2 regions of the Streptomyces sp. NPDC004134 genome follow, and region 2 is predicted to be linked to the other one. Evidence: riboswitches for the same ligand, from Rfam matches in the RefSeq annotation. Region 2 holds a riboswitch; the other holds the start of a gene.
What was found. Region 2 has a riboswitch for S-adenosylmethionine ahead of ACFYVJ_RS29370 (aminotransferase class V-fold PLP-dependent enzyme). Riboswitches for the same ligand answer to the same signal wherever they lie in the genome.
Positions count from the first base shown of each region.

Region 1: another riboswitch for S-adenosylmethionine. It lies ahead of thrC (threonine synthase); the one in region 2 lies ahead of ACFYVJ_RS29370 (aminotransferase class V-fold PLP-dependent enzyme).

Region 1 covers NZ_JBIAMS010000007.1:242,849-247,757, reverse strand. The annotation lists gene groL (chaperonin GroEL) at 1-1,461, opposite strand, end outside; gene ACFYVJ_RS12825 (cold-shock protein) at 1,870-2,073, opposite strand; gene ACFYVJ_RS12820 (MoaD/ThiS family protein) at 2,470-2,748, opposite strand; gene thrC (threonine synthase) at 2,745-4,043, opposite strand; SAM riboswitch class I at 4,061-4,200, opposite strand; gene ACFYVJ_RS12810 (glucosyl-3-phosphoglycerate synthase) at 4,382-4,909, shown strand, end outside.
Region 2 covers NZ_JBIAMS010000029.1:85,779-90,687, reverse strand. The annotation lists gene trpD (anthranilate phosphoribosyltransferase) at 1-776, shown strand, start outside; SAM riboswitch class IV at 890-1,007, shown strand; gene ACFYVJ_RS29370 (aminotransferase class V-fold PLP-dependent enzyme) at 1,223-2,599, shown strand; gene ACFYVJ_RS29365 (glycerate kinase) at 2,618-3,802, opposite strand; gene ACFYVJ_RS29360 (SLC13 family permease) at 3,859-4,909, opposite strand, start outside.

The DNA of each region.
Region 1 (4,909 bases), on a different contig from region 2:
GGCGATCATGTCGACGTACTCGCCGCTGGCGGCGTTGAGCCCGTGACCGGCGGTCAGGTTGCGCACCTTCTCCACCACGACGCCGCCTTCGAGGCCGGCGTTGACCGCGATCTGCTTGAGCGGGGCCTCCAGGGCCAGCTTCACGGCGGACGCGCCGGTGGCCTCGTCGCCCTGGAGCTCCAGCTTCTCGAAGACGTGGCCGGCCTGCAGCAGGGCCACGCCGCCGCCGGCGACGATGCCCTCCTCGACGGCCGCCTTCGCGTTGCGCACGGCGTCCTCGATGCGGTGCTTGCGCTCCTTCAGCTCGACCTCGGTCGCGGCGCCGGCCTTGATGACGGCCACGCCGCCGGCCAGCTTGGCGAGCCGCTCCTGCAGCTTCTCGCGGTCGTAGTCGGAGTCGCTGGCGTCGATCTCGGCCCGGATCTGGTTGACCCGGCCCTGGACCTGCTCGCTGTCGCCGGAGCCGTCGACGATGGTGGTCTCGTCCTTGGTGATGACGACCTTGCGGGCGCGGCCCAGCAGGTCGAGCGTGGCGCTCTCCAGCTTGAGGCCGACCTCCTCGGAGATGACCTGGCCACCGGTGAGGATGGCGATGTCGCCGAGCATGGCCTTGCGGCGGTCGCCGAAGCCCGGGGCCTTGACGGCGACGGACTTGAAGGTGCCGCGGATCTTGTTCACCACGAGGGTGGACAGGGCCTCGCCCTCGACGTCCTCGGCGATGATCAGCAGCGGCTTGCCGGACTGCATGACCTTCTCCAGGAGCGGCAGCAGGTCCTTGACCGCGCTGATCTTGGAGTTGGCGATGAGGATGTACGGGTCCTCGAGCTCCGCCTCCATGCGCTCCATGTCGGTCGCGAAGTAGGCCGAGATGTAGCCCTTGTCGAAGCGCATGCCCTCGGTGAGCTCCAGCTCCAGCCCGAAGGTCTGCGACTCCTCGACGGTGATGACGCCTTCCTTGCCGACCTTGTCCATGGCCTCGGCGATCAGCTCGCCGATCTGGGTGTCGCCGGCGGAGATGGAGGCGGTGGAGGCGATCTGCTCCTTGGTCTCCACGTCCTTGGCCTGCTCCAGCAGGGCGGCGGAGACGGCCTCGGTGGCCTTCTCGATGCCGCGCTTCAGCGCCATCGGGTTGGCGCCGGCGGCCACGTTGCGCAGGCCCTCCTTGACCAGGGCCTGGGCCAGGACGGTCGCGGTCGTCGTGCCGTCACCGGCGACGTCGTCCGTCTTCTTCGCGACCTCCTTGACCAGCTCGGCGCCGATCTTCTCGTACGGGTCCTCGAGCTCGATCTCCTTGGCGATGGAGACACCGTCGTTCGTGATCGTGGGGGCGCCCCACTTCTTCTCGAGGACGACGTTCCGGCCCTTGGGGCCGAGGGTGACGCGGACGGCGTCGGCGAGCTGGTTCATGCCGCGCTCGAGGCCGCGCCGCGCCTCCTCGTCGAACGCGATGGTCTTGGCCATTGTGTTGAGTCCTCCCGGACAGGGGGGTCGTCTGTGTCCGGACCGCGCTGGCGCCCGCGACGGACGGTCCGCGACCCGCGTGGTTCCCTCCCACCCGGCGTACGGACCTCACCGAACCGGTCCCGTGCTGTCACTCTCACGGGGAGAGTGCTAACGCCAATGATTAGCACTCGCCCCCTGCGAGTGCAAGCGGGTAGGGGCTTCTCATGCGCAGAGCGGAACCGGACCGCGGCACCGCACAACAGGCGGCGGAAGGAGGCGTGGACGGAGAGGCACGGGCAGGGGGGAACGGAGGGGGTACGGGCACGGGGCCCGGCAGAGGCGTACGGACACGGGCGCGGACAGCAGAGGGCCCGCACCCCGGAGGGTGCGGGCCGTCGCGAGTCGTCCGTGGTCGATGCCCGGCGCTCAGCCGCTGACGCGGACCATGTCTGCCTGCGGCCCCTTCTGGCCCTGCGAGATCTCGAACTCGACCCGCTGGCCTTCCTCGAGGGTGCGGTATCCGTCCATCTGAATCGCGCTGTAGTGGACGAAGACATCCGCACCACCGTCGACCGCGATGAAGCCGTACCCCTTCTCCGCGTTGAACCACTTGACGGTGCCCTGAGCCATTCCAAACTCCCCTATTGCCGGCCCTTACACAGGACCGCACTCCGCGGACCCGGGTCAGACCTCACCCCCGGATACACGCCGGGGCGTGCGCCGGAACGCGTCGACCGCGGCTGAATGTATCCGCACAGATGCCCAGTGCAACAGGTCACTCGGACGAGAATTCTGCGGACACCTGATCGGTATTTTTCCGATCAACCTCCGCCATTCCCTGACAACTCGGGCAGGGCATAACTCACCATCACGACAATTAACTCTCCGCATTTGCGGGGAACTTGTCGCGTTCTCATATGCGTGGAGCATGGGCCACGAGGGGGGAACGTCCCAACCCTATCGCGTGTCCGGACATGCGAACGGCCCCACTCCGGATCGGTGGGGCCGCACACACGCGAGAGGGGTTCAGCAGCCTCCGGCGACCGCCGGAATGATCGAGATCCCGGCCCCCTCCGGAGTGGGAGTCTGCAGGCCATCGGCGAAGCGGACGTCGTCGTCGTTCACGTAGACGTTCACGAAGCGGCGCAGCTTGCCTTGATCGTCCAGCACCCGGCCGGCGATGCCCCGGTGGTTCTTCTCCAGGTCTTCGATCACCTCGGCCAGCGTCGCGCCCTCGGCGCTCACCTCTGCCCGCCCGTCGGTATACGTACGGAGGATGGTCGGAATTCGGACGTTCACGCTCATGATGCGAGGCCGGCCTCTCGGAAGGAGTCGAGTGTGGGACGAATGATCGCGCTCGGCCCCGTGGTGGGAGCGACCGCGTCGAGGGTCTTCAGACCGTCGCCGGTGTTGATCGCGACGGTGGTCTCGGCCGGGTCGATCCGGCCGTCCGCGACGAGCTTGGCCAGCACGCCGAAGGTCACGCCGCCCGCCGTCTCCGCGAACACGCCCTCGGTACGGGCCAGCAGCTTCACCGCGTCCACGACCTCGGCGTCCGTCACGTCCTCCACCGCGCCGCCGGTCCGGCGGGCGATGTCCAGCACGTACGGCCCGTCGGCCGGGTTGCCGATGGCGAGGGACTTGGCGATCGTGTCGGGCCGCACGGGACGTACCACGTCGTGACCGTCCTTGTAGGCCCGCGAGACCGGGGAGCAGCCGGCCGCCTGGGCGCCGAAGATCTTGTACGGGCGCTCCTCGACCAGCCCCGTCGCGATCAGCTCCTTCAGCCCCTTGTCGATCTTCGTGAGCTGGGAGCCGGAGGCGACGGGGATGACGATGTTGTCCGGGAGCCGCCAGCCGAGCTGCTCGCAGATCTCGTACGCGAGGGTCTTGGAGCCCTCCGCGTAGTACGGGCGCAGATTGACGTTCGTGAACCCCCAGCCCTCGCCGATCGGGTCGCCGATCAGCTCCGAGCAGAAGCGGTTCACGTCGTCGTACGTGCCCTCGATGCCGACCACGTCACCGCCGTAGACCGCGGCCGTGACGACCTTCGCGTGCTCCAGGTCGTACGGGATGAACACGCACGAACGCAGCCCCGCCCGCGCCGCGGCCGCGCCGACCGCACCCGCCAGATTGCCCGTGGACGAACACGACAGCGTGGTGAAGCCGAAGGCGCGCGCCGCCTCGACGGCGATCGCGACGACGCGGTCCTTGAAGGAGTGCGTCGGGTTGCCCGAGTCGTCCTTGACGTGCAGCGCGCCCGTCACGCCCAGCTCGGCGGCGAGCCGGTCGGCGCGGTGCAGCCGGGTGAAGCCCGGGTTCAGGTTCGGCTTGTCCGCGACGTCCGCGGGGACCGGCAGCAGCGGCGCGTACCGCCAGATGCTCCGCGGCCCCGCCTCGATACGGGCCCGCAGCCGGGCGGCGGACTCGGCGTCACCGCCGGGGAGTTCGTACGCCGCCTCCAGCGGCCCGAAACACGACTGGCACGCGAACACCGGACCCAGCGGCACCCGCTCCCCGCACTCCCGGCACGACAGCGCGACGGCAGGACCCAGATCAGGGGCGCCGTCGACGGCGGTGGGAGCTGTGTCTACAGCCATACTGGCGAGGCCCTCTCTCCTCATCTTCCCCGCGACGCATCTCGCCGCAGGACGGAATTGGCACCATCACCGTCCGGGGCCTCGCAGCGTCGCGAGTACCGGACGGAGGGTTGCCGGGGCTTCAACGGGCCGTTCCCTCTGCCCCTCTGGATGAGCTCTGTATGGCGCGGGTCCGGCGGGGCCGTCCGGCGCTTTTGTCCGGCGCGCCGACCCCGACATAGGGACGTCACGCACGTTGTTCAAGACTGTAACCGACGACCAGGACAGTTGTGAGGGCCGTCCGATACGCGAGACGGCTCTCACACCGGACAGGACACCCGGCAAGGGGAGGCCCGCAGGTGCTCGATGACGTGGAGCAGTGGCTGAGGACGCGGTCCTGGTCCGCGGCGGACCGGCCGCCCGCGCGGCTGCTGGCGGCCAAGCGGGCGCTCGGGGCGCGCGGCACGGTGAGCGTGGTGCTGCCCGCGCTCGACGAGGAGGCCACGGTCGGGGCGATCGTCGCGGCGATCCGCGCGGAACTGATGGCTCCCGGCGACGGCGGGCTGGTGGACGAGCTGGTCGTGATGGACTCCGGCTCCACGGACCGTACGGCGGAGGTCGCCTCCGCGGCCGGCGCGCGGGTCGTACACCGCGACGAGGTGCTGCCGCGGCTGCCCGCGGTGCCGGGCAAGGGCGAGGTGCTGTGGCGGTCGCTGCTGGTGACGCGCGGCGAGATCGTGTGCTTCGTGGACGCGGACCTGCGGGACTTCGACACGGCGTTCGTGAGCGGGATCGTGGGCCCGCTGCTGACGGATCCCGGCGTGGAGTTCGTGAAGGCGGTGTACGACAGGCCGCTGGGCACGGGGGCGAACGGACAGGGCGGGCGG
Region 2 (4,909 bases):
ACCGGGCCCGTACGGTCAACATCTCCACCATGTCCGCGATCGTCGTCGCCGGGACCGGCGCGAAGGTCGTCAAGCACGGCAACCGGGCCGCGTCCTCCGCCTCCGGCGCCTCCGACGTGCTGGAGAAGCTGGGGGTCAACCTCGACCTGGCGCCCGCGCGGGTCGCCGAGGTCGCGGAGGAGGCGGGCATCACGTTCTGCTTCGCGGTCAAGTTCCACCCCGCGATGCGGCACGTCGCGCAGACCCGCAAGGAGCTGGGGGTCAGCACCCCGTTCAACTTCCTCGGCCCGCTCACCAACCCGGCCCGGGTCGGCGCGCAGGCCACCGGCGTCGCGGACGCCCGGATGGCGCCGATCATGGCCGGGGTGCTGGCCGAGCGCGGCACCTCGGCGCTCGTCTTCCGCGGCGACGACGGTCTCGACGAGCTGACGACGACGGCCACCTCCCAGGTGTGGACCGTGCGCGGCGGGGCGGTGCGGCAGGAGCGCTTCGACCCGCGGGACGTGGGCATCGAGCTGGTGCCGGTGGAGGCGCTGCGGGGCGCGGACGCCTCGTACAACGCCGATGTCGCCCGCCGGCTGCTGGCCGGCGAGACCGGCCCGGTGCGCGACGCGGTGCTGCTGAACGCGGCGGCGGCGCTCACGGCCCTGGACACCGACGCGGACGGTCCGCTGCCGGACCGGATCGCGGCGGGCATCGTACGGGCCGCGGAGTCGATCGACTCCGGCTCCGCGCTGCGGGCGCTGGAGCGCTGGGTCGCGGCCAGCAACCGCTGAGGCGGGGGCGGGGGTCTTCCGGTACGGGCGACCCCCGCCGAAATCCTGATGGTTGCGGACAGTCCGGGCAACCGGGTTGCGCCGCGGCTCTCCGGTGCGCATACTCCTGACCAGGTCACGAGCGACAGCGATCAAGGCCCCGGCCCGCTGTCCGGCAACCCTCCGTCCGTGGCGGGGTGCCCCGGGTGATGACCGGGCCGCAGGCAGCGAGGTCTGCGGCAAGCGCGGACCCCTCGCGAATCCAGGGGTCCTGGTCGGCCGAGGGAGTACCGCCGTGAGCAAGCGAATGCGCTAGGGGCCTTTCCGCCCCGCCGCCGCTGCGCGCGTCTTTCCACCGGGCTTCCCCGGCCCCCACCGGGTTTCCGCCGGGCTGCGCGCGCGTCTTCTTCCGGGCCGTACGGGCCCGTCACCCCGCACATCTCGACGCCTGCTCACGGGAGTTCCGCATGTCCGCGTCCACGCTCACCCCCGCCTGTCTGCCCGTCCTCGGCCGGGACGTCCGCGCCCCGCTCGTCACCGGCGGCGACGCCGAGTTCGCGGCCCTGGACTACGCCGCCAGCGCTCCCGCGCTCCAGCGCGTCTGGGACGACGTCGCCGCCTACGCGCCGTACTACGGCAGCGTGCACCGCGGCGCCGGCTACCTCTCCCAACTCTCCACCGAGCTCTTCGAGTCCAGCCGCGCGACGATCGCCGGGTTCCTCGGCTGCCGCCCCGGCGACCAAGTCGTCTTCACCCGCTCGACCACCGACTCGCTCAACCTGCTGGCGACCGCGCTGCCGCCGGGCACCGAGGTCTACGTCTTCGAGACCGAGCACCACGCCGCGCTGCTGCCCTGGCAGCACGACGGGTCCGCCGCCGGCCGGGTCACCGTGCTCGCCGCGCCCGGCAGCCCCGAGCAGGCCGTGGCGGCGCTGGACTCGGCGCTCGCCGCGCGGGTCGGCGACGGCCCGGCGCTGGTGTGCGTCACGGGCGCCTCGAACGTCACCGGCGAGCTGTGGCCCGTACGGGAGCTGACCGCGACGGCGCACCGGCACGGGGCGCGGCTGGCCCTGGACGCGGCGCAGTTGGCGCCGCACCACCCGGTGGACGTGGCCGGGCTGGGCGTGGACTGGGTGGCCTTCTCCGGGCACAAGCTGTACGCGCCCTTCGGCGCCGGCGTCCTCGCCGGACGGGCGGACTGGCTCCAGGCCGCGCCGCCGTACCTCGCGGGCGGCGGCGCCAGCCGGCGGGTGCTGCGCGCGGCGGACGGGGGAGTGGCCGTCGAGTGGCAGACGACGGCGGCCCGGCACGAGGCGGGGTCGCCGAACGTCATCGGCGCGTACGCGATCGCGTCGGCGTGCAAGGCGCTGACGGAGGCCGGGTTCGGCGAACTGGTGGCGCGGGAGCGGGCGCTGGTGGCGCGGGTGCTCGAAGGGCTCGCGGCGCTGCCGGGGGTGCGGGTGCTGTCGCTGTTCGGCGCGGACGCGGCGCGGGTCGGGGTGATCTCGTTCGTGGTCGAGGGATGGAGCAGCTCGCATCTGGCGGCGGCGCTGTCGGCGGAGCACGGGATCGGGGTGCGCGACGGGCTGTTCTGCGCGCACCCGCTGGTGCGGGCGCTGCTCGGCGAGGCGGGGGAGTCGGCCGAGTGCGGGGGCGGCGCGGGGGACGGGGAGCGGCCGCTGAACGCGGTGCGGGTGAGCTTCGGGGCGGGGACGCCGGACGAGCACGTGGACCGGTTCCTGGCGGCGCTGGGGTCGCTGGTGCGCGACGGGGCGCGGTGGTCGTACCGCACGGTGGACGGCCGCTGCGTCCCCGCCTCCGGCGCGGCGCCCGCGGTGGCCTGAGCCCGGCGGGGGCCGCGGCTACCTCGTGTTGCCGGTCCCGGCGGGCCGCCCGGCAAGCGCGCTGCCGATCAGCACCATGCGCAGCGTCCGTTCGGCCGCGTCCGCCAGGAACTCCCGGGCCCGCAGCAGCGCTTCGGGCAGCGCCATCGGGCCGGGGATGATGGTCCCGTAGGCGTCGACGCCCGTGCCGTGGACCTCCTCCGCGCCCTCGCCGATCGTGCCGGCGAGGGCCAGGACCGGGCGGCCGTGGAGCTTGGCGCGGCGCGCCACCTCCGCGGGCACCTTGCCGCGCGGGGTCTGGTGGTCGAGGGCGCCCTCCGCGGTGATGACGAGGTCGGCGGCGGCCAGCCGGGCGTCGAGGTCGAGGTGGCCGAGGAGCACCTCGAAGCGCGGCAGGAGGCGGGCGCCGACCGCGGCGAGGCCCGCGCCGAGGCCGCCGGACGCCCCGGTGCCCGCGCCCAGGCGCAGGTCCGTGCCGGGGACCGGGAGGTCGCGGGTGAGGACGTCGGCCCAGCGGCCGAGGGCGGCGGACAGCTCCTCGACCTGCTGCGGGGAGGCGCCCTTCTGCGGGCCGAAGACGCGGGCGACGCCGCGGGGGCCGCAGAGCACGTTGTACGGGTTGCAGGCCACCAGCAACTCCGTCCCGGCGAGCCGGGGGTCGAGCCCCGCGGTGTCGACGCGCGCGAGGCGGGCGAGGGCGGCGCCGCCGGGGGCGAGGTCGCGGCCTTCCGCGTCGAGGAGCCGGGCGCCCAGGGCCGTCAGGGCGCCGGCGCCGCCGTCGGACGTGCCGGAGTCGCCGCAGCCGACGATGATGCGGCGCACCCCGTGGTCGAGCGCGGCGCGGATCAGCTCGCCGACCCCGTACGTCGTGGTGCCGCCCGGGTCGCGCCGCGGGCGCGGCACCAGCGCGAGGCCCGCGACGGCCGCCATCTCCACCACCGCGGTGGTGCCGTCGCCGAGGAGCGCGAAGTGGCTCTCCAGCCGGTCGCCGAGCGGTCCGGTGGCGGGGTACGGGACGAGCCGCCCGCGGGTCGCGGCGGCCAGCGCCTGCGCCGTACCCTCGCCGCCGTCGACGAGCGGGATCAGGTCGACGGCGGCGTCCGGCAGCACCCGGCCCACGCCTTCGGCGATGGCCTCGGCGGCGGCCTCGGCGGACAGGGACTCCTTGAAGCCGCTGGGGGCGATGACCACGCGGTCGAGCATGAGGTCTCCTGAGGGTCGGAGGGAGGTACGGGGATCGGCGGCCGGCGAGCGGCGGTTCAGCCGTCGAGGACGGGCACGCCGAGCAGCGGCCAGACCGCGAGGGCGAAGAGCAGCACCAGCGCCGCGGTCAGCGGGGCCAGCACCGCGGCCGTGCGCAGCAGGTCCCGCGGCGTGTACGTCGTCACGCCCGGTATGTCGGAGAAGAGGGCGACGGGCTTGGCGGACGCCGGCAGCGTCTGGCAGAAGCCGGCCGCCGCGGTGGACGCCAGCGCGGCGGCCACCGGGTTGACCCCGGCGGCCAGCGCCGCGGCGATGACCAGCGGGACGAGCACGCTGGAGCGCGCGGAGCGGGACTGCAGCACGAGATGCGCGGCGGTGCTCACGGCGACCACCGCGGCGAGGAACGCCCAGCCCGGCACGGAGGAGCCGCCGGGAAGCCCGGAGACCAGCCACGCGGCGGCCTCCGACTCCGACAGCGCGATGCCCATCGCCATCGTCGCCGCCATGAACAGCAGCAGCGACCACGGCACCGTGCGCAGCGCGTCCTTCAGCCGTACGGTCCCTATCGCCGGCGACGCCGCGACCACCGCGCCGATCAGCGCCACCACCGCCGGCGGCACCCGGTGCAGCGGCTCGCTGCACCACAGCACCACCACCGTGCCCAGCAGCAGCGCGCAGCGCGCCTCGGCCTGCGACAGCGGCCCGGTGACCGGCTGTTCTGTGTGCTCCTGGATCTGCTCCGCGGTCAGGTGCACCGGGCCCTTGCGGTCCGCGCGCTTCGTCATCGTCAGCAGCACCACCTCGGCGGCGAGATGGGCGGTGGCGACCGCCAGCGGCAGCCCGAGCAGCAGCCACTCGGTGAAGCCGATCTGCTCCCCGGTCGCCTCCCACAGCACGGACACCGTGATCAGGTGCGCCCCGGCGCCGATGAGGGTCGCCACCGCGGAGAGCAGGATGACGGTGGGGAAGAGCAGCGCCAGCATCACCACCAGCCGCTTCCGCTCGCCCAGCGCCTTGGCCAGGGCGAGGAACACCGGCAGCGCGAGCGCCGCCCGGCCGGAGGTGGCCGGCACGGCGAAGGCCGTGACGACGAGCGCCGCCGTCGTC